DNA from 4 places in the Streptomyces sp. NPDC050610 genome. Region 2 is predicted to be linked to each of the others. Evidence: riboswitches for the same ligand, from Rfam matches in the RefSeq annotation. Region 2 holds a riboswitch; each other region holds the start of a gene.
What was found. Region 2 has a riboswitch for cobalamin ahead of AB0I22_RS02845 (ribonucleoside-diphosphate reductase subunit alpha). Riboswitches for the same ligand answer to the same signal wherever they lie in the genome.
Positions count from the first base shown of each region.

Region 1 (7,234 bases), on a different contig from region 2:
GGGCCGCCCCCGCCATCGTCCTTGTCCGCCTTGTCTGTGGCCTCGGCCTTGTCCGACCCGCTCGGCGCGGGGGTCTTCTTCCCGCCGTCGGCGACCTGCTCGCCGCAGCCCGACTTCGGGTAGCCGTCGATGGCGCACAGCAGCGCCGCCGAGTTGTAGCGCAGCGGCTTCGCGACCGCCGCCAGGGCCTCGCTCGCGCTGGCGTCCGTACCGACGCGCGCGCAGGCCGTACGGGCCGGGGGCGGCGTACGCCCGTCCGGCGCGTCGGCGGCGGTGCCGAAGTCGACGACGAGCGCGACGCGCTTGCTGCCGCCCTTGGCCGGGGTGTCCGCGCAGATCGCGCCGAAGCCCGCGGCCCCGCGCGGCTTCGCCGCCTGCGAGGAGTCCTGGCTGACGGCGAACCGGAAGCCGAGGGTGTCGCCGTCGTCGGGCCGCGCCACAGAGGGCCCCTGTGTGGCGTACGTCCACTCTTGGCCGGAACGCTCCCAGAAGGACCAGTAGCGGTAGCCGTCCGCGTGCGCGGGCGCGGCGCCCAGGACGGCGAGCGCCCCGGCGAGCAGCGCCGCGCCGAACGCCCGGCGCAGGCCGCCCGTCACCGCTTCGGGTTCTTCTTGCGGCCGCTGATCAGGAAGCCGACGCCGATGCCCGCCACCAGGCAGACGCCCACGAACCACCAGACGCCGAACCCGCTGTCGTCCTTCTTCTTCTCGTCCTTCGCGTCCTTCTTCGACGAGTCCGCCGCCTCCGGCTTCGGGCCCGTCGCGTTCAGCTGCTGTACGAGGTCGCCGCCGACGGTGCGCGGGTCGGTCCCGGACGCCTTGGCCGCGAGGATCAGCTTCGCGAGCTTGCCGGGGTCGCCCTTGGCCCAGGCGGCGGCGCCGTTCTTGTCGTCCCGCAGCCACCCCATGGCCTTCCCCGCGGCGTCGGTGTGGCCGCCCGCCGCGAGGGCGGTGACGGCGTCGGCCGTGGCCCCGAAGTCGGGCTTGTCGGACTTGGGGTCCATGGCGGAGGCCAGGTGCTGCCCGTTGCCCGCGAGTTTCGCCGCCAGGTAGGCGGACCCGGCGTCGGCCGCCGCGGAGGCGTTCTCCGCCTTGCCCTTGCCGTTGCCATCGGTGCAGGCGAGCGGCTTCGGGGCCTTGTCCCCACCACTCGGGTGCTCCACCAGATACCCCTTGCCCGATGCGGCCAGCGTCGCCGCCGCGCTCGCGAGGTCGTTGGCGAGCAGCTGCCCCTTCTGCGGCAGATAGGCGAAGGCGCCGCGCTCGCCTTCCTTGGCGTCGCAGCCGAGCTGGAAGGTCAGCAGCGCGTCGTACGGGCTCTTGCCGCCCTTGGCGGCGGCCTTCGCCGGGTCCTGGCCGGCCGCGGCGTACGCGCCGATGGCCGTCGCGGTGGAGCTGGCGTTGCTGGGGTTGCCGGGCTGCGCGCCCCAGCCGCCGTCCTCGTTCTGGGTGGCCTTGAGCCAGTCGAGCCCCTTCTTCACCTCCGCGCCGCGCCCGCCGACCGTCGCGAGCCCCTGCACGGCGGCGGCCGTGGCGTCGGTGAACTCGCCCTTCTTCGCGTCGCACGCTGTGCCGGTGTCGGCCCGGTACCCGGCGAAGCCGCCGTCCGCGCACTGCTGCCCGGCCAGCCAGTCCACGGCCGGCTTGGCGGGCGTGACGCCCGCCGAGTCCTGCGCGAGGAAGGCCAGCGACTGCCGGAACACGCCGTCGAACTGCGGGTTCGTCGTCCCGTACAGGCCCGGCGCCGCCGGGGGCGGCGAATCGGCGAAGGCGGCGGGGGCCGCGGCCGCGCTCAGCAGGGCGGCGGCGGCCAGAGCCGCGGCGCCGCGGCGCGCGTGGACGGCGGGGGAGGGGGCCATGGGGTCGGTGCCTCTCGGTGAATGTCGCAGCGGTGGGTGATACACAGCGTGGTACACAGCGGTGGTGGTACACAGCCGTGCACGGCCGCCCACCCGCGCACTGTCGTCCAGACCGCGCGGTGGCACCGGGCTCAGCTCCGTATACCTCGACGGTGCCGGTGGCCGGGCGCCGCCGCCAGGCGGGCGCGTCCGGTTCCGGGAGCCTGTTCGCCCCGGCGCGGGTGCTCCGGCTCGTACGGCCGTACACGCGGTACGGGCCGCACTCACGGTTGCGGGTCAGCGCCGGAGTCGCACCGGCTTTCCCCGTGGCGAGGCGGGATGAAGTTGTGCAGAACACTCTAACGGGCGGGTTCCGCGCGCTCCGCTCACGGGCCGGAGCGGACCTTCCCTTCCCCTCTCTTCACACCGCCCGGTAGGTGACCGGCTCGCTCCCCGGCACCGCCTCCGCGTGGCCGAGCTTCACCAGCCGCCGCAGGTGGGCCTCGGTCTCGGAGACGGCGATGTTGCGGGAGGAGTAGGGGATGCCGGCCCAGGGGCGGTTCCACTCCATGGCCACGGCGAGCTGCCAGGGCGTCCGGGGGGTGGCGAGGAGTTCGCGCAGGTCGGCGAGGCGGGCCCGGTGGTGTTCGAGGAGTTCGCGGACGCGGGCGGGGGCGTCGGTGAAGGGGTGCTGGTGGGCGGGGAGCACTTCGGCGGGGCCGAGGGCGGCGACGCGTTCTAGGGAGGCGAGGTAGTCGCCGAGCGGGTCGATGGCCGCGCCCGCCGGGACGACTGCCGAAGCGCTCGCCGAGGCGTCTGGCGAAATGCCCGTCGACGCGCTCACCGAAGGGCTCGCCGAAGCGCTCGCCGAAGGGCCTGCCGAAGCGTCTCCCGGAGTGCCCGCCGCCGTTCCCTTCCCGGCGGCCGGGCCCTCGTACAGGCCGATGTGCGGGGTGATGCCGGGCAGCAGGTGGTCGCCGGAGAAGAGCCGGCCGTGACCGGGCCGGCCGGCGGGGTGGGCCTCTTCGAGGTGGAGGCAGACGTGGCCGGGCGTGTGGCCGGGGGTCCAGACGGCGCGCAGCCGGCGGCCGGGGAGGTCGAGGAGTTCGCCCGGTTCGATGGCCCGGTCGGGCAGTGCGGCCCGGTGTCCGGGGAGGGGGCGGGCGCGGCCTTCGGCGAGCGCGGCGGTCAGCGGGGCGAGGTGGTCGTCGGGGGCGCCCGCGGCGGCGAGCTTGTCGACGAGGTAGCCCAGCCAGTGGAGGGGGTCCGTCTCCCGGGTGCGGCGCACCACGTCCGTATCGGCGGGGTGCATGGCGATCCACGCGCCCGACGCCTCGCGGACCTGCCCGGAGAGGCCGTGGTGGTCGGGGTGGTGGTGGGTGATGAGCACGCCGCGCAGTTCGGAGACGGCCGTGCCGCACTCCGTGAGCCCTGCGGCGAGCGCGTCCCAGGAGGCGGGGTCGTCCCAGCCGGTGTCGATGAGGACGGGGCCGTCGTCGGTGTCGAGGAGGTATATGAGGGTGTGGCCGAGGGGGTTGTCCGGTATGGGGACGGGGATGGACCAGACCCCGCCTCCGTGGTCCGTGACGTGCGCCATGCGGGGTCCCCTCTCGCTGTGGCCGCCCGGTCTCGTCGCCGGGCGGGCCGTTCGTCGTCTGCCGGGCCGTATCCCACGGCGTCCCGCGTCGGATCCATTGCCCACTATAACTAGAACTGGTATCAGTTCTGATGCAGTGTCAGAACGGTTGCCGGCACCGGCGGCCGTACGGGCAGGGGCCAAGCCAACCCGCGGGAGGCTCAGACATGAGCGACCTCATCGAGCACGGACAGCTCTTCATCGGCGGCGAGTTGACCGATCCGGCAGGCCGGGACGCCATCGAGGTCGTCTCGCCGCACACGGAACAGGTCATCGGCCGGGTGCCGCACGCCTCGCGCGCGGACGTCGACAAGGCGGTCGCCGCCGCCCGCGCCTCCTTCGACTCCGGCGTCTGGGCGAGCCGCACCCTGGACGAGCGGATCGAGGTCGTCACCCGCATCAAGGACGCCATAGCCGCGCGCCACGAGGAGATCGCCCGGCTCATCTCGGCCCAGAACGGCTCCCCTTCCTCCTGGAGCGTTCTCGCGCAGGCGCTCGGCGCGATGATGGTCTGGGACTGCGCGATCACCGTCGCGCGCGACTTCCCGTACGAGGAGCGGCGGGCCGGAGTGCTCGGGCCGCTGCTGGTGCGGCGTGAGCCGGTGGGCGTGGTCGCGGCCGTGGTGCCGTGGAACGTACCGCAGTTCGTGGCCGCCGCGAAGCTCGCGCCCGCCCTGCTCGCCGGCTGCTCGGTGGTGCTCAAGCCGTCGCCGGAGACGCCGCTGGACGCGTATCTGCTGGCCGAGATCACGGCCGAGGCGGGGCTGCCGCGCGGGGTGCTGTCCGTCCTGCCGGCCGACCGGGAGGTCAGCGAGTACCTGGTCGGGCACCCCGGCGTCGACAAGGTGTCCTTCACCGGGTCGGTCGAGGCGGGCCGGCGCGTCATGGAGGTGGCCGCCCGGAACCTGACCCGCGTCACCCTGGAACTGGGCGGCAAGTCGGCCGCCGTCATCCTGCCGGACGCCGACCTGGAGGCGGCCGTCGCCGGGATCGTGCCCAGCGCCTGGATGAACAACGGGCAGGCGTGCGTGGCCCAGACCCGGGTGCTCGCGCCCCGCGCCCGCTACGACGAGATCGCGGAGCGGCTCGCCGCCGCCGCGGGCGCGCTCGTGGTGGGCGACCCGCTCGACGCCGCCACCGAGATCGGCCCGCTGGTCGCGCGGCGGCAGCGGCAGCGGTCCCTGGACTACATCGCCATCGGGCAGCGGGAGGGGGCCAAACTCCTCACCGGCGGCGGACGCCCGGCGGACCAGGAGACGGGCTGGTACGTGGAGCCGACGCTCTTCGGCGACGTCTCCAACTCCATGCGGATCGCCCGTGAGGAGATCTTCGGCCCGGTCGTCTGCCTGATCCCGTACGAGGGGGAGGAGGAGGCGGTACGGATCGCCAACGACTCCGACTACGGCCTGTCCGGCAGCGTCTGGACCGCCGACGTCGAGCGCGGCATCGACGTCGCGCGCCGGGTGCGCACCGGCACGTACTGCGTGAACACCTTCAGCCTCGACATGCTCGGACCGTTCGGCGGCTACAAGAACTCCGGCCTGGGCCGGGAGTTCGGGCCCGAGGGGTTCTCGGAGTATCTGGAGCACAAGATGATCCACCTGCCCGCGGGCTACGGGGACAGCTGATGGGCGACTGCCGGCACATCGAGGGGGACGGTTGATGGGCGACGGCCGGCACGTCGAGGGAGGCGGCTGATGGGCGACCGTCGGCACGTCGAGGGAGGTGGCTGATGAGGGACCGTCGGCACATCGAGGGAGACAGCTGATGGGCGACCGCCCGTACGTCGAGGGAGACAGCTGATGAGCGACCGCTGGCACGTCGAGGTGGACCGGGGCGTGTGCATCGGCTCCGGCATGTGCGCGAGCACCGCGCCCGAGGGCTTCCGGCTCGACGAGGCCCGCCAGTCGCACCCGGTGGCCGCCGAACGGGACGCCTCGGAATCCGTGCTCGCCGCGGCCGAGGGCTGTCCCGTCGAGGCCATCTCCATCACGGTGCTCGCGAGCGGAGAGGCGGTATTTCCACCCGAGGAATAGGGAACGCGCTCACCTACTAGCGCGTAATAGCGGTTACTTGTGAGTTCCGCACGGCCGCTTCATGACAACCGTGACTGTCCGTCCCCCCGGCGGCGTGGAAATCTCGATGCAACGTCGTCGAGGGGGGTCCGGTGGACAAGCGGTACGAGGTCTTCTGCCTTGCCGACAAGTACTTCTACGAGACCCCGGACCGACTCTCCGCCGCGGCCCCTGGAACCGGTGGTTCCGGCCCGCTTTACGAGGCCGCCCAGCGCGCCGTCCCCGAAGGATGGCGGTCCTTCCTCTCCGGGGACTGGCTCCATGTCAGCCCCGTGACCCCGGAGGGGAAATCCCTTCCGGGAAGGCCCCAGCAGGGGTGGAAGGTCCATGTCTCCGCGTGTCTGGAGAACGCCGAGAAGACCGCCGCGAAGGTGTGGGACTACTGCGTTCCGCGGGCCATTCCCTTCAAGTTCGTCCCCGGCCCGCGCCCGCTCCACTTGCGGAACTCCAAGTACGCGCCGCGCGGATCGAGCGGGAAATTCGTCACCATCTACCCGGCCGACGACCGGCAATTCCACCTCATTCTCGAAGAGCTGGGCGCGCTGCTGGCCGGCGAACCCGGCCCGTACATCCTCTCCGACCTGCGCTGGAACGAAGGCCCGCTGTACGTCAGATACGGCGGCTTCGCACCCCGCTACTGTCTCGACGCCGCCGGCTCCCTCGTCTCGGCCATCGAGGACGCCGACGGCCAGCTGATCCCGGACCGCCGGGACCCGGCCTTCCACGTCCCGGACTGGGTGACGCTGCCCGCCTTCCTGGAACCGCAGCTCGCCGCCCGCAACGCCACGACCACCACCGAACTGCCGTACCGCATCGAGCGGGCCCTGCACTTCTCCAACGGCGGCGGCGTCTACGCGGGGCAGTCCACCCGGACCGGCGCGAAGGTCGTCCTCAAGGAAGCCCGGCCGCACGCGGGACTCGCCGCCGACCGGGCCGACGCCGTCACCCGCCTGGAGCGCGAGAAGACGGCCCTGGAGCGGCTGACCGGCCTCGGCGTGGCCCCCGAGGTGCGGGACTGGTTCACCCTCGGCGACCACCGCTTCCTGGTGATGGACTACCTGGAGGGCACCACCCTCAACTCGTTCTACGCGCGGCGGCACCCTCTGATCGGCGCCGCCCCGGACCCCGCCGCCGTCGCCGACTACACCCGCTGGGCGCTGCGCGTCCACGGCGCGGTACGAGCGGCCGTCGCCGCCGTGCACAGCCGCGACGTGGTCTTCAACGACCTGCACATGTTCAACATCATGGTCGCGCCCGACGAGGAGTCCGTGATGCTCCTCGACTTCGAGACGGCCGCGCACGTCGACGAGAACCACCGGCAGGCCGTCGCCCACCCCGGCTTCATCGCCCCCGCCGACCGCCGGGGCTTCGACGTCGACCGCTACGCGCTCGCGTGTCTGGGCCTCGCGCTGTTCCTGCCGATGACCACGCTGCTGGTGATGGACCGGGACAAGGCGGCACACCTCGCCGCCGTCGCCGCCGACGAATTCCCCGATGTGCCCCAGGAGTTCTGGGACGACGCGGTACGGGAGATCGCGCGCGTCACGGGAGCGCCGGAGGGGGCGGCTACGGCGGTCACGGCTGCTGAGCCGGTCACTGAGGGGCGGCCGTACCGCCTGCTGGACGAGGTCTCCACGGCCTCCACGAGCCCGTCAGCCGGGTCGGCCGGCTCGGCCTCCACGAGCC
Region 1 covers NZ_JBFAIV010000017.1:132,704-139,937, forward strand. Annotated here, with positions in the region: gene AB0I22_RS22000 (SCO2322 family protein) at 1-596, opposite strand, end outside; gene AB0I22_RS22005 (prenyltransferase/squalene oxidase repeat-containing protein) at 593-1,858, opposite strand; cobalamin riboswitch at 2,057-2,200, opposite strand; gene AB0I22_RS22010 (MBL fold metallo-hydrolase) at 2,259-3,434, opposite strand; gene AB0I22_RS22015 (aldehyde dehydrogenase) at 3,641-5,101, shown strand; gene AB0I22_RS22020 (ferredoxin) at 5,276-5,509, shown strand; gene lanKC (class III lanthionine synthetase LanKC) at 5,641-7,234, shown strand, end outside.
Region 1: another riboswitch for cobalamin. It lies ahead of AB0I22_RS22005 (prenyltransferase/squalene oxidase repeat-containing protein); the one in region 2 lies ahead of AB0I22_RS02845 (ribonucleoside-diphosphate reductase subunit alpha).

Region 2 (7,234 bases):
GTCGCGGCCGAACTGGAGCTCCGCCTCCACGGCCTCCTTGAGCATGTCGGTGACCTGGCGCTCCAGCTCGTCGTCGAAGAGGTCGGGCTCCTCCTCGCGGACGGTGTCGACGACCGAGAACGCGAAGTTCATGTGCATCGTCTCGTCACGGAACACCCAGTTGGTGCCGGTCGCCAGGCCGTGGAGCAGGCCGCGGGAGCGGAACCAGTAGACGTAGGCGAAGGCTCCGTAGAAGAACAGGCCCTCGATGCACGCCGCGAAACAGATGAGGTTGAGCAGGAACCGGCGGCGGTCCGACTTCGACTCCAGGCGGTCGATCTTCTCGACCGAGTCCATCCACCTGAAGCAGAACTGCGCCTTCTCCCGGATGGAGGGGATCTCCTCCACCGCGTCGAAGGCCGCCGCGCGGTCCTCCGGGTCGGGGAGGTAGGTGTCGAGGAGCGTCAAGTAGAACTGGACATGCACGGCCTCCTCGAAGAGCTGACGGCTCAAGTACAGCCGTGCCTCGGGGGAGTTGATGTGCTTGTAGAGCGTCAGGACGAGGTTGTTCGACACGATCGAGTCGCCCGTCGCGAAGAACGCCACCAGCCGCCCGATCATGTGCTGCTCGCCCGGCGAGAGCTTGGCGAGGTCGGCGACGTCGGAGTGGAGGTCGACCTCCTCCACGGTCCAGGTGTTCTTGATCGCGTCGCGGTAGCGGTCATAGAAGTCCGGGTACCGCATCGGGCGCAGGGTGAGTTCGAAGCCCGGGTCGAGGAGGTTCTTCGCGATCTTTTCGGTCGTCTCGGCAGCCTTCGTCTCGGCCGCGGTCTTCTCAGGGGTGGTGGTCATTACTGGCAGGCCTCGCAGGACTCGGGGTTTTCCAGGGAGCAGGCGATCGCGTCGTCGGGGTCGCTCGCCTGCTGCGGTACGGGGGTGGGGGCGGCCGCGCGCGCCGACTGCGCGATGCGCGTCGCCGGGCGCGAGCGCAGGTAGTACGTGGTCTTGATGCCGCGCTTCCAGGCGTACGCGTACATCGAGCTGAGCTTGCCGATCGTCGGCGAGGACAGGAACAGGTTCAGCGACTGGCTCTGGTCCAGGTAGGGCGTACGGGCCGCCGCCATGTCGATCAGCGAGCGCTGCGGGATCTCCCACGCGGTGCGGTACAGGTCGCGCACCTCGGCGGGGATCCAGCCCAGCTCCTGGATCGAGCCGTTGGCCTCCGTCATCGCGTCCCGCGTCGTGCGGTCCCACACGCCGAGCTTCTTCAGGTCCTCCACCAGGTAGGCGTTGACCTGGAGGAACTCGCCGCTGAGCGTCTCGCGCTTGAAGAGGTTGGAGACCTGCGGCTCGATGCACTCGTACACGCCCGCGATCGAGGCGATGGTGGCCGTCGGCGCGATGGCCAGCAGCAGCGAGTTGCGCATGCCGGTCTTCGCGATACGGGCGCGCAGCGCCGCCCACCGGTCGGCCCACGTCGGCTCGGCGTCGGGGTAGTGGTCCGGGTGGAGCACGCCGCGCGCGGTACGGGTCGCGGACCAGGCCGGGTGCGGGCCGTGGCGCTCGGCGAGGTCGGCGGACGCCTCGTACGCGGCGAGCATGATCCGCTCGGAGATGCGGGTGGACAGCTCGGCGGCCTCGGGGGAGTCGAAGGGCAGCCGGAGCCGGAAGAAGACGTCCTGGAGGCCCATCAGGCCCAGACCCACGGGCCGCCAGCGGGAGTTGGAGTTCCCGGCCTGCTCGGTCGGGTAGTAGTTGATGTCCACGACGCGGTCGAGGAAGGTGACGGCGGTGCGGACCGTGGCGTCGAGCCGCTCCCAGTCCATCTCGCCGTCCGTGCCCAGGTGCGCCGCGAGGTTCACCGAGCCGAGGTTGCAGACGGCCGTCTCGCCGTCGTCGGTGACCTCCAGGATCTCGGTGCACAGGTTGGAGGAGTGCACGACCCGGCCCGGCTCGGCGGTCTGGTTCGCGGTGCGGTTGGCGGCGTCCTTGAACGTCATCCAGCCGTTGCCGGTCTGCGCGAGGGTGCGCATCATCCGGGCGTAGAGGACCCGCGCCGGGATCTGCTTGACGGCCCGGCCCGCGGCCTCGGCCGCGCGGTACGCGGCGTCGAACTCGTCGCCCCACAGGTCGACCAGCTCGGGCGCGTCGGCCGGCGAGAACAGCGACCAGTCGGCGTCGGCCTCGACGCGGCGCATGAACTCGTCGGGGATCCAGTGCGCCAGGTTGAGGTTGTGGGTGCGCCGGGCCTCCTCGCCGGTGTTGTCGCGCAGTTCCAGGAACTCCTCGATGTCCGCGTGCCACGTCTCCAGGTAGACGCAGGCCGCGCCCTTGCGCCGGCCGCCCTGGTTGACGGCGGCGACGGAGGCGTCGAGGGTCCGCAGGAACGGGACGATGCCGTTGGAGTGGCCGTTGGTGCCGCGGATCAGGGAGCCGCGGGAGCGGATGCGGCTGTACGAGAGGCCGATGCCGCCGGCGTGCTTGGAGAGCCGTGCGACCTGGTGGTAGCGGTCGTAGATCGAGTCGAGCTCGTCCAGCGGGGAGTCCAGCAGGTAGCAGGACGACATCTGCGGGTGCCGGGTGCCGGAGTTGAAGAGGGTGGGGGAGGAGGGCAGGTAGGACAGCGTGCTGGTGAGCCGGTACAGCTCGGCGACGTCGTCCAGGGCCCGTACGGATCGGTCCTCGGCGAGGCCGCACGCGACCCGGAGCAGGAAGTGCTGCGGGGTCTCGATGACCTGCCGGGTCAGCGGGTGGCGCAGCAGGTAGCGGCTGTGCAGCGTGCGCAGCCCGAAGTAGCCGAAGCGGTCGTCGGCGCCGTCGGCGAGGGCCCGTTCCACCAGGGCGTCGAGCCGGGCGGCGTGGTCCGTGACGAACGCGGCGGTCTCGTCCGCGATCAGCCCCTCGCGGTGGCCGGTGGCGACGGAGGCGGAGAAGGAGAGCGCGCCCTGGCCGGCCGCCTCGTCGGCGATGGCCCGGGTCAGCAGCCGCGCGGCCAGCCGGGAGTACTCGGGCTCCTCGGCGATCAGGCCGGCGGCGGCCTCGGTGGCCAGCGACCGCAGTTCGGCCGCGTCCGAACCGGGATGGCGGCCGCGCAGCGCGGCGGCGGCGACCTTGCCCGGGTCGGTGGCGGGCAGATCGGCGGTGAGGTCGGTCAGGGTACGCAGCAGCGCGGTACCCGGGCCGTCGGACGCTACCTCTGAAACCGGATCGGCGGGCGCGATGGTCACGGTGTGGCTCTCCCTCGCTCGGCAGGGGGCCAGGAGGGAGGGGGCGACGGGCGCGTACGGGCGCGACCCGGAAAAGGGCACGCCGCACCGCGTCCACCGGCCCAACCCGCGAGGCCCGGACGTATTCGACGCCCAGGCCGGGTATGGCGGCTCGGCCAGGGGCGTGCTCTCGGCAGGTCATCGGACTCATGGGTACGTAAATGCGCACACATACACCGTTGCGGGACAGTTCCGGATTCGCACCGGATTCCCCTGCGACGACAGCGAGCATGAGCATACATCTTGTGCTGGCGGTCGCACGCACCCCCACATCTTGTGTCGCTCTCCGCAGGAAGTGGGGTGAATGTGCTAGTGGCGCCGTCGCGCTTCCCCCGCGATTCTGCCGGGTCCCCACCGCGTTTTCGCCGATTTTCCGCCATGCGCGCGGGCCCCGGCCCGCTGCCTGCGCATGACACGAGCCCCGGTTTTCCCTGCTGCAACAAGCGTATTGACGTCTGGTCCCGCGCCCGATCCGTTGACCGTCCACCGTCGGCGGAGTTGGCTCGTCCGCGGCGGCGGGGACCGGACGCGAGAGCCACGGGCAAGCGGCACCCCAGGAGGGGACGAGATGGGCAAACGCACCCGCACAGCCGTCGTCGGGACAGGGATGTGCGCGCTGGTGCTGCTGCCGGTGGCGGCCGCCGCCGCCTGGCCGGAGGCGCCGCGTACGGAACGGATCGCCGCCGCCGCCTCCGACGGCGCGCGGCCGGCCGGTTCCTCCGGCGGCGCGGCCGTCTCCGCGGACGGCCGCTACGCCGTCTTCGCCTCGGACTCCGCGGACCTGGTGCCCGGCGACACCAACGGCCAGGCGGACATCTTCGCCAAGGACCTGCGGACGGGCGGGGTGGAGCGCGTCACCGTCGCCGCCGACGGCACGCAGGCCGACTCCTGGTCGGCGAACCCCGCGATCAGCGCGGACGGCCGCTACGTCGCCTTCTCCTCGGCGGCCGCCAACCTCGTGCCGGGGGACGCCAACGGCGTGGACGACATCTTCGTACGCGACCGCCGCACCGGCCGCACCGAGCGGATCACCGGCGACGGCGCCGACGTCTCCGACGGTACGGGCGGTACGGGCAGTACGGGCGGTACGGGCAGTACGGGCAGTACGGGCAGTACGGGCGGTACGGGCGCTACGAGCGCCGGAGCGGCCCGCGACGTGCGGGCGTTGGGGATCAGCGCCGACGGCCGCGTCGTCGCCTTCGCCTCCGGCCGCGACGGCCTGGCGCCGGGCGGCGCCCACGGCGTGCGGGACGTCTTCACGTACGACCGGCGTACGCACGTCACGCGGCGGGCGAGGGTCGCGAGCGACGGGACCCAGGCGGGCGCGGCGACCGCCTGGACGGTCGTCGCCGCGGACGGCAGGCGCATCGCCGTCACGCCACGGGCCCCCTACCGCGGCGCCGGACAGTCGCCGTCGCCGGCGTTGGACGCCACCGCACCCACGGTCGCCAAGTCCCGCGAGCGCTCTTCCTATGTGCACCATCCGAGCACCGGAGGACGCACCGCCGTCCTCGACTCCGACGACAGCCGTCTGGCGCCCGATGACAGCCGCTCGGCACCTGGCGACAGCGGCTCGGCGCACGTCGACAGCGGCTCGGCGTCCGGCGGCGCCCATGGGGCCTCGGACGTCTTCATCCGGAGTCTCGGGGAGTGACGAAGACCGACGCCGTTCACCCCTTGGCCGCCGGGCATGGCACGGGGTAGGACACGAGCCTCGGTTTCCCCTGCTGCAACAGGCGTATTGCGGTCCTGTCGACCGTCCCATGCGTTGACCGTGTACGGCCGACAGAGTTGGCTCGGCGGCCACGGAAGAGTCTCGGGAGGGGAGAGCCGGAATGGACGTACCCGGGCACTTACTCGGACGCGCGGGCGTCATCGGCCCGGCCGCCCTCGCACTCGCCCTTCCGGCCTGAGACGACCACTTGGTGCCCGGGGACACCAACGAAGCGCAGGACAGCTTCATCCGGCACGTCAGATTCTGAACTGGGGGAGACGCGAGATGGGCAGATCCAAGCGTGTAGCCGTTGTGGGAGCCGCGGTCTGTGCGGCCGCGTTGTTGCCGGTGGGGGCGGCCTGGGCGGGGCCCGGTGCGCCGCCGCACACGGAGCGGGTGAGCGTCGCGGCCGACGGGACGCAGGCCGACGCTTACTCCGCCACCGAGACGATCTCCGCCGACGGGCGGTACGTGGTCTTCAGCTCGGCCGCCGCCAATCTGGTGCCGGGCGACACCAACGGCGCTGCCGACATCTTCGTCAAGGACCTGCGGACCAAGCGGGTCGAGCGCGTCAGCGTGGCCACCGGCGGCGCGCAGGCGGACGCCGCCTCGTCCGAGGCCTCGGTCAGCGCCGACGGGCGCTATGTCGCGTTCACCTCCGCGGCCGCCAACCTGGTGCCCGGCGACGACAACGGCGCGGAGGACGTGTTCGTACGCGACCGGCACACCGGCCGTACCGAGCGCGTCAGCGGCGGCACGGTCGCCGGCACGCCGAGCCCCGACGCCTGGAGCCCGTCGATCAGCGCCGACGGCCGCGTCGTCGCCTTCGGTTCGGGCCGCACCGATCTGGTGCCGGGCGACACCAACGGGGAGCAGGACGTCTTCGCGTACGACCGCGGTACGCACACCACACGCCGGGTGAGCGTCGCGACCGACGGCACCCAGGGCAACCTGTCGTCGTACTTCCCGGTCGTCAGCGGGGACGGCCGGCACGTCGCCTTCTACTCGAAGGCGTTCAACCTGGAGCCAGGCAAGCCGGCGCGGCCGGAACCCGGCGGGCTCGGGATCGCCAAACCGAGGGAGTACCCCTCCTTCGTCCACGACCTGCGCACCGGGCGGACCCAGGCGCTGACGGTGAGCTGGGAGGGGAAGACCGCCGGGGGCCGGGTCACCTCGCTCAGCGCGGACGGCCGGTACGCGGTCTTCGGCAGCTACTGGCCCAACGTGGTGAAGGAGGCTCCGCTCCGCGAAGGGCGGGTCTACGTCCGGGACGTCCAGAAGGGGGCCACGACCCTGGAGTCGCTGGCGCCCGACGGGAGCCAGGCCGACAGCGCCTCCTACGGGGGGAAGCTCGCCGACCACGGCCGGCTGCTGTTCTTCCACTCCTCGGCGGCCAACCTCGTGCCCGGCGACGCCAACAACACCGGCGACGTGTTCGTACGCGACCGGGAGACCGGGCACGTCGAGCTGGTGAGTCTCGCGGCCGACGACAGCCAGTCCACGATGTGGACGGATTCCGTCGCCGTCGACGCCGCAGGCCGCGTCGCCGTCTTCGACTCCGACGACGGCCACTTGGTCCCCGGCGACACCAACGACGTCTCGGACGTCTTCGTCCGGCGCCTCGGACACTGAAAGCCGATGGCGCGGACAGCGCCGATCAACTTCCTTAAACGGCCCAACACTTGGCCGACCGCCGGGCCGATTCTCTCGGCCCGGCGGCGATCGATGTCCGGAAGGGACACGGAATGGGCAGATTCAAGCGCGGCACCGTCGTGGGAGCCGCGGTCTGCGCGGCGGTGCTGCTGCCTGCGGGGGCGGCCTGGGCGGGGCCCGGTGCGCCGCCGCACACGGAGCGGGTGAGCGTCGCGGCCGACGGGACACAGGCCGACGCCGCCTCCTCCACCGAGGCGATCTCCGGCAACGGCCGCTTCGCCGTATTCACCTCCGCCGCCGCCAACCTGGTGCCCGGCGACACCAACGCGGAGGAGGACGTCTTCGTCAAGGACCTGCGGACCAAGCGGGTCGAGCGCGTCAGCGTGGCCGCGGACGGCACACAAGCGGACGGCTGGTCGTCCGACGCCTCCATCAGCGCCGACGGCCGGTATGTCGCGTTCGCCTCGTACGCCGCCAACCTGGTGCCCGGTGACGACAACGGCGCGCAGGACGTGTTCGTACGCGACCGGCGCACCGGCCGCACCGAGCGCGTCGGCGCCGGTCCGGCCCCCGGCCCGCAGACCTACAGCGCCTGGATGCCGTCGATCAGCGCAGACGGCCG
Region 2 covers NZ_JBFAIV010000002.1:130,175-137,408, reverse strand. Annotated here, with positions in the region: gene AB0I22_RS02850 (ribonucleotide-diphosphate reductase subunit beta) at 1-723, opposite strand, end outside; gene AB0I22_RS02845 (ribonucleoside-diphosphate reductase subunit alpha) at 831-3,206, opposite strand; cobalamin riboswitch at 3,360-3,493, opposite strand; gene AB0I22_RS02840 (hypothetical protein) at 3,814-4,899, shown strand; gene AB0I22_RS02835 (hypothetical protein) at 5,245-6,591, shown strand; gene AB0I22_RS02830 (hypothetical protein) at 6,705-7,234, shown strand, end outside.

Region 3 (7,234 bases), on a different contig from region 2:
CGAACAGCTCTTCGGCTGTGGCCACCCGCCCGTCGAGCTCGATCCGGAGGTCAGGAAGATCGGTCATGCCGTCGACCCTACGTGGGGCCCCTCCCCCGAACGGCCGCACGGCGCTGCCCGACGCACCGCATGCCCGTACGACCGTACGACCGTACGACCCGACGAACGGGCGGCAGGCGGCGCGGCCGTACCGCTACGCGGAGGCGGTGCGCGCGGCCGGGTCCCGGCGTTCCGGTCCCGCGTCGGACAGCTCGGACAGCTCGGAAAGTTCCGCCCGGAGCAGGCCGTCGTACACCTCGACCGCCCGGTCGGGGTCCGTGCCCCGCCAGGCGACGAGGTGGTCGGGCCGCAGCAGCAGGCACTCGCCCGCGGGCAGGAAGTCCAGCTCGTGCCGGTGGACCGGGAGCCGGTCCGTTCGCGGCGAGGCGGTCTCCGGGCTCGTGAGGAGGGACCAGCCGGGGCCCGCGAGGTCGATCGTCGAGCGGGTACGGGCCTCGTCGAGCCAGCGGTGGGGAACGCGGGTGCCGACGCGCCCGGCGGGCGCGAACTCGGTGACCGGCTCCGGGTCGTCCGTCGCTTCCGGGCCGCTCACCAGGGCCCCCTCGGTGTGCTGGAACCCCCCGGCGGCCAGGACGAAGGGGTGGGCGAGGGTCGGGTCCGGGGGCGCCGCGAGGTTCTGGAAGGTCGCGATGCGGCGGCTGGACTCGTCGGCCGCGAACCAGCCGGCCGGGCGGCGTTCGGCGTCGTAGCTGTCGAGGAGGGCGGGCGCGGCCTCCCCGCGCAGGACGGCGGCCAGCTTCCAGCCCAGGTTGTGCGCGTCGGCGATCCCGGTGTTGGCGCCGCTGGCGGCGAACGGCGGCATGACGTGGGCGGCATCGCCCGCCAGGTGCACGCGGCCGGTGCTGTAGCGGTCGGCGACGAGCATCTCGGCCTGCCAGGACAGCACGCTGAGGATGTCGAGGTCCGGGACGGGGACGCCGAGCACGGTCCGCAGCAGGGCGGGCCAGTCGCGGTCTGCCTCGCCGCCGGGGCTCATGAACACCCACCGGCGGCGGCCGTCGACGGAGGCGAGCGCGCCGGGGGCGTCGGGGTGGTCGAGCCGGCAGAGGTTGAACTCCCGGCCGCGTACGACCTCGGCGAGGTCCGCGTGGAAGTAGACGTTCACGTTCGGGCCGCCGACGGCTCCCTCTCCGGAGCGGCTGATGCCGAGGGTCTCGCGCACGAAGCCGCGTGCCCCGTCGGCGGCCACCAGATACCGGGCTTCGACGCGGTGGCGGCTGCCGTCCGTACGGTCGAGGAGTTCGGCGCTCACCCGGTCCGCGTCCTGGTCGAAGCCGAGGAGTTCGGTGTCGAACCGCACGGTGGCGCCGGCGTCGACGGCGGCGGCGCGCAGGACGGGTTCGAGTATGTCCTGGGCGATCAGGCAGGGCTGTTCGGGGCTGACGTCGAGGGCCGGGGCGCCGGGCGCCACGGGCTGCCACAGCGGGAGCTGTTCGGCTTCGGCGAGCGTGCGGCCGGCCGCCATGTGGTCGTGGCCGGCGAGGTCGCGGGCGGCGTCGTGGACCAGTCCGGCGAGGCCGAGCTCGCGGAATATCTCCATGCTGCGCACATGGAAGCGGCGGGCCTTGGGCTGCGGCGAGGTGGTCGCGCGCCTCTCCACCACCGTGACGGCGACGCCGTGGTGGCGGAGGACCAGCGCGGCGGTCAGGCCGGTCAGGCCGCCGCCGGAGATCAGTACGTCAGAGGTCTGTGTACATTGTCCACTCATGATGTACAACGTACACCCGATGGTAGGGTTCGAGGAACATGACTTCCTCCGACCGTCGCCCCGCGTCCGGTGGCCTGGTGTGGTTCGACGAGCCCGCACCGCCCCGCCGGACCGAACAGCTCAGCCGCGAGCGCATCGTGAGCGCCGCGATGGACATGGCCGACCGCGAGGCGGCCGGCGAGTTCACCATGCGGGCCCTCGCGACCGGGCTGGGCGTGCGCAGCCCCATGGCCCTGTACCGCTACGTCGGCAGCAAGGACGGACTGCTGGATCTGATGTCCGATCAGGTCTACGGGCAGCTCACCGTCGCCCGCGGCGAGGGCTGGCGCGCGGCGCTGCACACCATGGGCAGCACGGGCTGGGACGCCGTGCAACGCCACCCGTGGTTCGCGCGGCTGGCCTTCAGCCGCCCGCCGCTGGGGCCGAACGCCCTCGATCTCTACGAATCCGCGCTCACCGAGCTCGACCCCCTCGGGCTCGACGCGGCCACCCGCATGCGGTGCGTCGAGACCGTGCTCGGCCAGGTCTTCGGCTCCGGGCTCGCCCTGCTGGAAGAGCGGACCATGCGGGCCCGCGTCGGGCTGCACACCGACGACGAGCTGGAGAAGGCCGTCGAGCCCTACCTGGAGCGGGTGGCCGCCGCGGGCAGGCACCCCCACTTCATCCGCTGGGTCACCGACCCCGGACGGCACGCCCCCGGTCCTCAGCCGTTCGACCAGGTCCTGGAGTGGGTGCTCGACGGGCTCGCGACCGTCGTCGCCCGAGGCGGCTCGGCGCCGGCCTGACCGACGGGCCTCCTCATCTCCGCGTGTACACGCGACGGGACCTCTGCCCGTACACGCGACGGGACCTCTGCCCGTACGCGCGACGGCCGCGCCACCACGAACGCACGTACGGGGGCGGCGCGGCCGGCGCCGCGCCGCCCCCGTCACCGGCCGATCGGCCGGCGTCAGCCCTCCGGCGCCGTCCGGGCCGCCCAGCGCTGCTCGACCTTGCCGAACCGCCAGTACGCGAGCGCCGCCGCCCATACCACCACGAAGAGCCCGACGATGACGAAGCCGACGTTGTCGAGGTCGAGGCCGGAGATCCAGCCGGTGACCGCGTCGTCCATGGCCAGCTTCTCGCGCAGGACGCTCACCAGCTCGATGGTGCCGATGAGGAAGGCGACCGCGATCGACAGACCGGTGATGGTGAGGTTGTAGTAGACCTTGCGGACCGGGTTGGCGAACGCCCACTGGTAGGCGAAGTTCATGAATGTGCCGTCGAGCGTGTCGAAGAGGCTCATCCCGGCGGCGAAGAGCAGCGGCAGGCACATGATGGCGTACCAGGGCAGCCCGGCCGCGGCGCCGCTGCCCGCCATCACCATCAGCGTGACCTCGGTCGCGGTGTCGAAGCCGAGGCCGAAGAGGAAGCCGAGCGGGTACATCTGGCCGGGGCGGGTGATGGAGCGGGTGAACCGGCCGAGCACCCGGTTCATGAAGCCGCGCGAGTCCAGGTGCTCCTCCAGCTCGGCCTCGTCGAAGCGGCCCGCGCGCATGGAGCGGAAGACCTTCCAGATGCCCGCGAGGGCCACCAGGTTGAGCGCGGCGATGAGGTAGAGGAAGGTTCCGGAGACGGTCGTGCCGACGACGCCGAGCGCCTGGTGGGCCGTGGAGTCCTCGTTGATCAGCGTGCCGGCCAGATGGGCGCCGCCCGCGACGAGCGCGGCCATGGCGACCACCACGCTGGAGTGGCCGAGGGCGAACCAGAAGCCCACGGAGACCGGGCGTTTGCCGTCGGCCATCAGCTTGCGGGTGGTGTTGTCGATGGCGGCGATGTGGTCGGCGTCGAAGGCGTGCCGCATGCCGAGGGTGTAGGCGGTGACGCCGAGGCCGACGCCGAACACCTGCGAGCCGACGGTGTAGTGGCTGGGCACGACGAACAGGAAGAGCACGCCGAAGGCGACGACGTGCAGTGCGGCTATGACGGCCAGCAGTCCGGCGGTGCGCAGGGTGTCCTGCCGCTGCCAGCGGAACGCGGGCGCGGCGGTATCGGAGCCGGGACCGGCGGGGGAATCAGTGGGGGTGTCGGTGGGCAGGGCCATCCGTATTTCACGCTCCAGCACCTCGTGGATCAGTTCGTGAGATGCCGTGGCCGGTCTCCTGGCTTACGGGTTCAGCTCGCGCTGTCCTCCGCCCGGCCTTCCCGGTCGCAGGCTGCGGCCAGTGGCTCCGTACGGCCGCCGAGGCGGGTACGGAAGGGCTGAGGGCCCCCGATCACAGTGGCGAGGGCCGCTCCGGAATAGGGCCGCGAGGGCCCCTCACCGGTCTTCCCGAACACCACGGCTGGGCTACTTTAACGGCTTCGGCGGTTCTGGCCAGTGGCGGATTTAACGGTTTCGACGCCTCTGACCAGTGGCGGGCCGATGTGACGCACGCGGCTCCGCCGCCCGCGGGCGCACTCGGCGGACTCCGCTCCCCCTCCGCGAACGCACTCGCCGAACCCCTCCCCGCCTTCCACGGGCGCGCTCACCGAACTCCGTCTACCTGCCCAGGGCGATCCCGCCGAAGCCCCGCTCGCCCTCCGAGGCCGCGCGCCACCACTCCTCGGTGGACCGCTGGTCCATGGCCGCCCAGTCCGGTACGGACAGCACTTGCGCCCGGCCGAGCCGCCTGCCAAGTTCCAGCACCGCCCGGCCGATCGGCGCGCGCTCGGCGTCGTACGCGGCCAGCCCGGCGTCGAAGCCGTCGGCGGAGCGCAGTGCGCGCTCCAGCACCGTGGCGTCCTGCAGCGCCTTGACCGCGCCGCCGCCGGTGTGCGGGCGGGCGATGGCGGCGGCGTCGCCGAGGAGGACGAGGCGGCCCTTGGCGTAGTGCGGCACGGCGAGGTCGAAGATGGGCTGCACCAAGGTGTCCTCGGCGCGGGTGCGCTGGACGACCTCCCGCCAGTAGGGCGGGAAGTGCGCGGCCACCAGCTTCTCCTGATGCTCGAACAGCTCGGCGGCGACGGTCCGCGGCGGCGGCATGGTGGGGTCGTCGAGCCGCAGCCCCGGCACGTCGGGGGGCACCGCGTAGAACACCCAGTTGACGGAGGTGCCGCGGCCGGAGGGGCCGGGAATGCGGTACGCGATCATGTGGCCCCCGGGGAACGCGACGGTGGCGGCGTCCTGTTCGGCCCACGCGTCGCGGGGACCCGGCAGCCGGTCTGCCGGCAGCGAGCCGCGCCACGCGAGGTACCCGGCGTACTGGGGCGCGACGTCGGGGTACATCGCGGCGCGGACGACCGAGCGGTAGCCGTCCGCGCCGATCACGAGGTCGAACCGCTCCTCGCCGCCGTCCGCGAGACGCAGAACGGCGCCGCGCGGGACGTCACCGCGGTCCGGGTCGGGTGTCACCGATTCGACGGCGGCGCCCGACCGGTAGTCGGCCCGCTCGGGGACGCGGGCGCGTAACTCCCGCCATAGGGAACCCCAGTTGTAGGAGCGGAAGGGAAAGGGCAGCACCCCGAACTCCCGCCCGCCGCGCGCGTCCGTGTCGCCGAGCAGCCAGACGCGCCGGGTGAGCCGCACCCAGGGCATCGCGGCGTCGACGTACCCGGCCCGCTCCAGTTCGGCGTACCGGTCCTGCTGGACGGCGAGGCCGACGCCCCGGTCCTGGAGCCGCCGGGCGGCCCGTTCGTACACCACGACCTCGGCCGCCCCGGCCCGTACGGCGGCCAGCGCCGCGGCACAGCCGGCGATGCTCCCGCCCACGACGGCCACTCGTCCTCCGCGCACAGCTTCCCCTCATCCCCTCATCCACTCGTCCGGTCGTACCGTCGGACTCCGCTCAGATCATTGACATGAACGGTGCGATTCCTTAGCGTCCTGCCCCACCCAATAGGAAGGTTTCTTAACTTCCAGTGACGAAAGGTGAATTACGCCGCGCCCGGCCATTCCTTCTGAATCCTGCCATTCCTGCCAATCCTGCCGATCCCCCGCCGACTCGGCCGTCCGAGAGGTACCCGCTGTGTCCCTCCGCCCCGCCGCGCCATTAGCCGTCACCGGTCTGCTGCTGAGCCTCGCCCTCCCCGCCTCGGCCCTCCCCGCGCACGCCACCGCCCCGGCGCCGCGTCCCGCCGCCCCGCCCGTCGCCCCCGTCACCCGGGCCGCACCGGCCCCTGGTGCCGCGACCCCGCTCTCGGGGTACGCGATCCAGTCCTCGGCCGAGGTCTCCGACACCCCCGAGGCCATCTCCACCCCCGGTTACGGGGCCGAGGGCTGGCATCCGGCGGCGGCGCGCTCCACCGTGCTCGCCGCGCTGCTCGCCGACGGCACGTACAAGGACGATCCCTTCTACTCCACCAACATGAAGAAGATCGCGGCGAAGGACTTCTCCGTCCCCTGGTGGTACCGGTCGGACTTTACCGTCGGGAAGGCCAAGCACCCCGAAACCCGCACCTACCTCGACTTCAGCGGCGTGCTCTCGGCGGCCGACGTCTACGTGAACGGGAAGCGGGCGGCCGGCGCGGACCAGGTCGCCGGCGCGTACACCCGGCACGAACTCGACATCACCTCACTCGTCCGAAAGGGCGTCAACTCCGTTGCGCTGAAGGTCCGTCCCAACAATCCGGACAAGAACCTGACGATGGGTTGGGTCGACTGGCTGCAACCGCCGCCCGACGCGAACATGGGCCTCGTCCGCGACGTCCTGGTGCGCCGGGGCGGCCCCGTAGCGCTGCGCGACGCACATGTGTCGACGAAGCTCGCACTGCCCGGCATGGGCTCCGCCGACCTCACCGTCAAGGCCACCGCCCGCAATGAGACGGCGGCCCCGCTGACCACGACCGTCTCCGGCGCCATCGGGCCGGTCCGTTTCGGCAAGCGCGTGACGCTGGCCGCGCACGAGAGCAGGGCGGTCTCCTTCAGCCCCGCCGACACCCCCCGGCTGCGCCTCGCCCATCCGAAGGTGTGGTGGCCCGCCGGGATGGGCGGGCAGCCGCTGTACAGGCTCGGCCTCACCGCCGCCGTGGACGGCAGGACCGCCGACACCGCGCACGAGGAGTTCGGCATCCGCGACGTCAAGGCCCCGCTCGACCCGGCCGGGGCGCGCCGGTACTCCGTCAACGGGCGGCCGCTGCTCATCAAGGGCGGCGGCTGGCTGTCGGACATCTTCCTGCGCTGGGACCCCCGCTATGTGAAGGACCGGCTGAAGTACGTGACCGACCTCGGCCTCAACACCGTACGGCTGGAGGGCCATATCGAGCCGGACGAGTTCTTCGAGCTGACCGACCGGATGGGCATCCTGACGCTCCCCGGCTGGGAGTGCTGCGGCAAATGGGAGGGCGACAACAACGGCGACGAGCCGGGCGAGAAGTGGACCGAGGCCGACCACCGCGTCGCCAAGGCGTCCATGGCCGCCGAGGCCGCCCGGCTCCGCGGCCACCCCAGCGTGATCTCCTTCCTCATCGGCTCCGACTTCGCGCCCGGCGCGCGCACCGAGAAGGACT
Region 3 covers NZ_JBFAIV010000007.1:159,427-166,660, reverse strand. Annotated here, with positions in the region: gene AB0I22_RS11530 (aminotransferase class IV) at 1-67, opposite strand, end outside; gene AB0I22_RS11525 (FAD-dependent monooxygenase) at 194-1,768, opposite strand; gene AB0I22_RS11520 (TetR/AcrR family transcriptional regulator) at 1,807-2,553, shown strand; gene AB0I22_RS11515 (HoxN/HupN/NixA family nickel/cobalt transporter) at 2,718-3,851, opposite strand; cobalamin riboswitch at 3,882-4,106, opposite strand; gene AB0I22_RS11510 (FAD-dependent monooxygenase) at 4,290-5,522, opposite strand; gene AB0I22_RS11505 (sugar-binding domain-containing protein) at 5,755-7,234, shown strand, end outside.
Region 3: another riboswitch for cobalamin. It lies ahead of AB0I22_RS11515 (HoxN/HupN/NixA family nickel/cobalt transporter); the one in region 2 lies ahead of AB0I22_RS02845 (ribonucleoside-diphosphate reductase subunit alpha).

Region 4 (7,234 bases), on a different contig from region 2:
CCGCCGGCCATCAAGGACTGGGGCGTGAACGCGGCGTACGCGCTGCCGGCGATGTTGACGGTCGAGCCGACACTCCAGGTGAGGCCCGCGGCCTGCTGCTTGGGGTAGCGGGCGGGCAACTGCCGTCCGGCCGGGATCGCGCCGAGTATCACCGCGAAGTCGCCGGCCTTGGCGTGCTCGCCGAACCAGAACTTCAGACCGATGCCGCCGCGCAGCTTGCAGTTCGGATCGATGAGGAACGTCTTGTCGGTGAACGCGGCGCCGATGCTCAGCTCCCCGGCCGCCGGGCGCAGCGTCGCCTCGATGCCGATCTCCACCCGGGCGATCTTCGAGGTGCTCTTGGTGGGCAACTGCGCGCCGCCGACCCCCAGCAGACTGATCGTCAGGTCCGAGCCGGTCTGGACCAGCGCCATCGCATGGCCCCGGAAAGTCTCGAAGCAGTCGAAGGCCAGACCCGCGGCGAACCACAGGTCACCCTCTTGCGGGCGCACCCAGGGGGCGGGGCCACTGATCAGCTCCCCCAGCACCTTCAGCGGATCGACCTCGTCGTCGGCCCCGATCGCTCCCGGGTCGTCGAGCGCCATCAGGAACGGGAAACCGCTCAGCGCGTCGGCCGCCGGCACCCGCACCCGGCTGTTCCAGCCGAACCCCGCCGAGATTCCGCGTACTTGGAACATCGGCGGACCGAACCCGGTGGCGCTGCCCAGCGAGCCGTAGGCGAACAGCGACGGCTCGCCGCCGTTGTCGGGGATGACGTAGGCGCCCATCGCGGAACCGTTGAACGCCCCGGTGTCCACCAGCAGTACCCCGCCGACCACCGCCTTGTAGGGCGGTGAGGCCGGCAGCGCGGTCAGCGCGCCCGCGATCCGCAGCGGCGGGTTCGCGTAGTCCACGCTCAGGCCGTTCTCACCGCCCGGCGTACCGATCGGCGACCAACCGCGTACCGACGGGGCCTCCAGGATCCGCACGCCCTTGCGTCGCCGAGGCCCGGGGCGGGGGATGAAGACGCCGTTGTCGGTGACCAGGGCCTGCGGGCCACGATCAGCCTCGCGTTCACCGCCGGTACGCCGTCGCACCGCGGGCAGGGCACGGCCCAGGCCGTCCAGGCGTCCGGAGTCGGCCGTCGGCACGGGAGCCCGCCGGGTCAGCCGCAGGGCACGGCCGTCCGCCACCGCCCAGGCCCCGGCCGGCAGCGGCGCCCCGGCCGGGGCACCGTCGACCAGCACCAGCCCGCGGCCCTCGCCCAGGTCGGCGGCGGCCAACGTCCCGGTCACCCGTTCGCCGTCATCGGTGAAAGAGACCCGCACCGGGACCGGGGCGGGTGACGCGGTGGTCATGGCCCGCCCCGTGACCGCGAATTCACCCGGGTCGCATATAGCGCCCTCGACCCGTAAGAGGCCCCCTCGCAGAACCAGCGCCGCGGCACCGTGGTCGCCGAGGACGGACCCCGGAATTTCGACAGCACCTCCCGGGCCCGTCTGATCGAGGAGCTTACGGATATCTTCCACACGTGCTGTCACAGCGCTCCAGCCCTCGAATCGGCGGAAAAGGTGGGAAGGCCCACCCAGGCACCACCCAGGCGCGGGCCCGGAAAGGGCCAGGGCATCCACTGCGAGATCTTAATCAGCACCCCACGGTAAGTGCATGGATGGCTACTTTCGGTTAGCGGATTGGCTGAAAGGTGATACCCGGACAACTCTCCGTGCGGCGGACCAAAGGGATTCGGTCCTTGACCTCGGTCTTTCGTGGTGATTCGCCGAGGGGGTCGGTGGATCATCGGCTCCCTATCGGATCTCACCGTGCTGCTCGACGGCCGGTGTCCGGGCCGATGCCGGGTCCTCGGCGTGTGCGGATGGAACGGCGCCGGTGATCACCATGCCGGCCGGGCTTCGGCCCGTACGGAGCGGACCGCCCGCAGCGCGCCGCACCACCCCTCGGCTGGGTCGACCGGAACTTCAGCGCCTTCGTGCCGTATCCAGTGGTTTCTGCGGACGCGCAGAGGGCGCTCCCGGGGCGGGGCCGCCTGGCGGGCTCAGCCGCGGGCCCCGATCAGCCGTCTGGCACACTGTGCTCACTCAATCAAGGCGGTCAGGGCCAGGAAGCCGGTGCGAATCCGGCGCGGTCCCGCCACTGTGACCGGTCGACCTCTCGTGGGCGCGGCCGGCAGCCAGATACTGTCTGGCCGCCTTTCCGTACCGACCGGGGACGAGGATCCCTCGGAAAGGCATGTACATGCTCCGCACCGGCGCGGTCTCGCGCACGCTTCTGACGTCTCTGCTGCTGCTCCCGCTCGCCGCGTGCGGCACGTCCGGCTCATCCGGCGCGGACAAGAGCGACGACAAGGCGGGCGGTGCGGCCGCCGGTTTCCCGTACACGGTCACCAACTGCGGAGTGAAGACCACGTTCACGCAGGCGCCGAAGCGGGCCGTCGCGCTCAATCAGCACGCCACCGAGATCCTGCTCGCCCTGGGGCTGAAGGACCGCATGGCGGGCACCGCCTATCTCGACGACAAGATCAGTCCCGAATACCGGAAGGCTTACGACTCGGTGAAGGTGCTCGCCGAGAAGTACCCGTCGAAGGAGACCCTGCTCGGCGCGAATCCCGATTTCGTGTACGGCGGCTACGCCAGCGCCTTCGACAAGGGCGAGGGCCGCGACCGTACCGGATTTCAGAAGTCCGGGATCAACACCCGCCTGAACATCGAGAGCTGCGCCAAGGGGCCGATCGGCGTCGACGACCTCAAGACCGAGGTCACGCAGGTGTCGCGGATCTTCAACGTCCCCGAGCGCGGCAAGAAGCTCATCGCGCGGGAACAGAAGGGCCTCGACTCCGTCGCCGCACGCCTCACGGGCATCGAGCCGGTCTCCGTGTTCGTGTACGACTCCGGCGACTCCAGCGCGTTCACCGCGGGCGGCCAGGGGCTCGGCAACGACATCATCCGCCGCGCGGGCGGCCGCAACGTCTTCGCGGACGTCGGCAAGTCCTTCGCCGACGTCTCCTGGGAACGCGTCATCGCCCGCAAGCCCGACGTCGTCGTGATCTACGACTACGGCGGCACCAGCGTCGCCGCGAAGAAGCAGCGGCTGCTGGACGACCCGGCGCTCAAGAACGTCCCGGCGATCAAGAACAAGCGGTTCGCGGTGCTGCCGCTGTCCTCGGCCGTGCTCGGGATACGCGCCGCCGACGCCGTCGACGGCCTCGCCGCGCAACTGCACCCCGACGCGAAGTGAGCGGCGTCCGCACCCGGTGCTTTCCCCTGCTCGTCGCCGTGCTCGTCCTGGCGGTGGGCGCGGCGGCTGTCGCCGGACTCGCCATCGGGGCCGTGGGGATCCCGCCGGGGGAGGTGCTGCGCATCCTGGTCTCCGGTGAGCGCGGCGGCGCGTTCGCGTCCATCGTGTGGGACGTGCGGATGCCGCGCGTCATCCTCGCCGTCGTGGTCGGCGCGGGGCTCGCCGTCGCCGGAACCGTGCTACAGGCCGTGGTCCGCAACCCGCTCGCCGACCCGTACCTGCTCGGCGCCTCGTCGGGCGCCTCCTCCGGCGCGGTCCTCGTCATCGTGCTCGGGGTCGGAGCGGGCACCGCGAGCACCGTCGCGCTGCCGGTGGCCGCGTTCATCGGCTCCATGGGCGCCCTCGTCGTCGTGTACGCGCTCGCGCGGCGCGGCGGCACCATGACGTCCGGGCGACTCGTGCTCGCCGGGGTCGCCGTGCAGTACATCCTGGCCGCGTTCACCAGTCTCGTCCTTGTCGTCTCGGCGCAGGCCGAGCACGCGCGGGCCATCATGTTCTGGACGCTCGGCGGTCTCGGCGCGGCCCGTTGGAGTCAACTCCCTCTGCCTGCCGTCGTGTTGACTCTCGGCACGGTGCTGCTCGTCGCGCTCGCCCGTCCGCTCGACCTGCTGCTCGCGGGCGAGGAGGGAGCCCAGGTTCTCGGCCTGGACACCAACCGCTTCCGGGCCGCCGTCTTCGTCCTCACCTCGCTCGTCATCGGCGTCCTCGTCGCGTTCAGCGGCGCGATCGGCTTCGTCGGCCTGATGGTGCCCCACGCCGCCCGCATGATCACCGGCGCGGGACACCGCAGGCTGCTGCCCGTCGCCGCGCTCGGCGGCGCCGTGTTCCTGCTCCTGGCCGACCTGGGGGCCCGCACCGTCGCCGCACCACAGGAGATCCCCGTCGGCGTCGTCACCGCACTCACCGGAGGCCCCTACTTCCTGTGGCTGCTGCGCCGCCGCACCCGGGCGGAAGGAGTCACGGCATGACCCAGCCGCCACCGGCCGCCCTCACGGTCACCGGCCTCGGCTACGCCGCCCCCGACGGCACCACGCTCATCCGCGACATCGACCTCGACGCCGCGCCCGGCGAGACGGTCGGCCTGGTCGGCCCCAACGGCAGCGGCAAGACCACCCTCCTGCGCTGCGTCTACGGCACCCTGCGCCCCACCGCCGGCGCCGTCCGCGTCGACGGCGCCGACTCCGCCGCCCTCACCGTCAAGGAGCGCGCCCGCCGGATCGCCGTCGTCCCGCAGGACGCGCCCGGCGCCTTCGGCCTCACCGTCGCCGAGGTCGTCGCCATGGGCCGCAGCCCGCACAAACGGTTCTGGGAACAGGACACCAAGGACGACGCCCGCCGCGTCACCGACGCCCTCACCCGCGTCGGCTCCGCCGACCTCGCCCACCGCCCCTACGAACAGCTCTCCGGCGGCGAACGGCAACGCACCCTCGTGGCACGGGCGTTGGTGCAGGAACCCGGCCTCCTCGCCCTGGACGAGCCCACCAACCACCTCGACATCCGCCACCAGCTGGAACTCCTCGCCCTGCTGCGCAACCTGCCCGCCACCAAGCTGGTCGTCCTGCACGACCTCAACCTCGCCGCCTCTTACTGCGACCGCCTCCACGTCCTGGACGCGGGAAGCGTCGTCGCCTCCGGGCGGCCCGCCGACGTCCTCACCGAAGACCTCCTGGAGAGGGTCTACGGCGTACGCGCCCACATCGGCGCCCATCCGACGACCGGCGCCCCGCACATCGTCTACATCCCGCCGGAGGAGCCGAGTTGAGCAGCGGAGCCCACCGGAGATCGCGCTGGCACATCGAAGCGGGCCTGCCGCCCGCCGCGCAGGCGGCGAACTGGCTCGCCGCCGACCGCCTCCTGAACCCCACGAGCCCCGAACTGGGCCGTCTCCTCGCCTACGAACACGAGGCCGCCGGCCACCGCACCGCACACGCCGCCGCCCTCACCGTCATGGCCGTCTACGCGGGCCACGTCACGGCGGCGGCCCTGCTGCACTGGGCCCTGCACGACGAGGTTCTCGACCTGTCCGCCCCCAATGTCCTCGTCACCGCGGACGGCCACGGCATCACGGGCGTACGCGCACGGCGACCCCGCACCCTCCCTCAAGAGGGCTCCACCGTCCGCCAGTTGCACGACACGGTCCTCGATCGGCACCTGCTGCCCTTCGCCGACGCCCTGCACCGGCGCACCCGTGCGGGCCTGCGCCAGCTCAGGGGCGGCATCGCCCACGGCTGCGCGACCGCCCTGTGCGCGTCGGACGCGGACCCGGACCTGCTGGAGCGACGCTGGAACCTGTTCGCCGAGGACGCGCCGGGCGGCCTGGCCGCGCTCGGCCGCGTCGCCCGGGTGCGGCGCGCGAGCAACGGCGCGACCCGGCTCGTGTACCTGCGCCGCACCTGCTGCCTGTACTACACGAGCGCCGAAGCCGTGCGCTGCGCGAGCTGCTGCCTCACCAGCGAGGAGGAACGGCTGAAGCGGTACGCGGCGCGCGGGTAGGACCGCGGCCTGCCCCGGCCGGTCGTTCAGCGCGTTCCAGAAGTCGAGTGCGCCGTCGCCGGCCATCGAGGCGGGAGCGCGCGTACCGCGCGGGGCAGTCCCGCACGCAGCCGACTGGTACTGCGATCACAGTTGCGGGGTGTGGCCTCGGCGTCTGTAGCGACTGTGGCGGGCGGCGCGGGTCTCTGACTGAGGCGTCCCCACCGTGGCCAGTGTGGGCGGTGGGCCGGAGTGAGGTGTCGGGGGTGGGGGAGGAGTCCGATCGGGCGGTGGATCTCTGCGACGGACCATGTGGAGTGCGCGGCTATGTTGAAGCCGGTGGCGAAGGGCGCCTGACCTGCGGGTTCGCGGGTTGCGCGTTATGGGTGTTATGCGCGGAGTGGGCGTTGTGGGCGATATCTTGACGCTGGAATGACGCTCTCCGAGGTGTCCTGACGCTCGTACGACGCTCGTCCTGATGGGGCGTCAGCCGTGCTGAGCGGCTGGTCGGACGGCCTGACGGGTGACCCGGTGAGGTGGGATCACGGAGAATTCCGTCGTGCCGGGCGGCCGTGCTCAGCTACGTGCTCGGCGGGCCGCTCACCCGGCGGGCCGGCCGGAGCGTACGCCGTCCGCATCATCCGCACTGGGGCCGTAGCCGTGGGCATGGGCCCAGGCGACGGCCTCCGCACGGGTGCGGACCTGGAGCTTGGCGAACAGGTGGTTGATGTGGGTCTTTACGGTGGCCTCCCCGACCAGCAGGCGCCGGCCGATCGCGCCGTTCGACAGCCCTTGGGCGAGCAGCCGCAGTACGTCGGACTCGCGCGGGGTCAGCAGGTCCTGCGGCGGTTCGGCCCGCCGCCGCTCGGCCGGATGGTCGGCGCCGCGCATGGCGGCGGCCAGCAGCCGTTCCTGGGCGATCGGGTCCAAGGTGGTGTGCCGGGCGAGCGCGGCCTCGATCGCGCGGACGATCTCGGCCTTGCCGGCGTCCTTGGTCAGGTAGGCGCGGGCGCCGGCGTGCAGGGCGTCGAGAATCAGCTGATCGTCCGCCATGGTCGTCAGCACCACGACGGCCACGTCCGGGTGCGCCGCCACGATCCGGCGGGTGGCCTCCACGCCGCCCATCCCCGGCATGCTCAGGTCCATCAGCACCGCGTCCGGATGCGTTTCGGCGACCTGGGCGACGGCCTCCTCGCCGTTCGCGCCCCCGGCGACGACGTCGATGCCGGGCATCATGTCCAGCAGGGTCATCAGGCCCTCGCGGACCACCTGCTGATCGTCGACGACCACGACCCGAGTACTCATGCGGGCACCTCCGCCTGCACGCGCCACCCCTCCGGGGTGGGGCCGACCGCCAGGTCGCCGCCTACCAGCAGCAGCCGCTCACGCATGCCGGCCAGCCCGTAGCCGCCGTCCATCCCCGCCACTCGGGGCCGTGGGCCGGCCTCGCCGCTGGCGGAGTCGGCGGGCT
Region 4 covers NZ_JBFAIV010000009.1:123,041-130,274, reverse strand. Annotated here, with positions in the region: gene AB0I22_RS14100 (DUF6603 domain-containing protein) at 1-1,337, opposite strand, end outside; cobalamin riboswitch at 2,066-2,197, shown strand; gene AB0I22_RS14095 (ABC transporter substrate-binding protein) at 2,233-3,231, shown strand; gene AB0I22_RS14090 (iron ABC transporter permease) at 3,228-4,259, shown strand; gene AB0I22_RS14085 (ABC transporter ATP-binding protein) at 4,256-5,053, shown strand; gene AB0I22_RS14080 ((2Fe-2S)-binding protein) at 5,050-5,784, shown strand; gene AB0I22_RS14075 (response regulator transcription factor) at 6,364-7,068, opposite strand; gene AB0I22_RS14070 (histidine kinase) at 7,065-7,234, opposite strand, start outside.
Region 4: another riboswitch for cobalamin. It lies ahead of AB0I22_RS14095 (ABC transporter substrate-binding protein); the one in region 2 lies ahead of AB0I22_RS02845 (ribonucleoside-diphosphate reductase subunit alpha).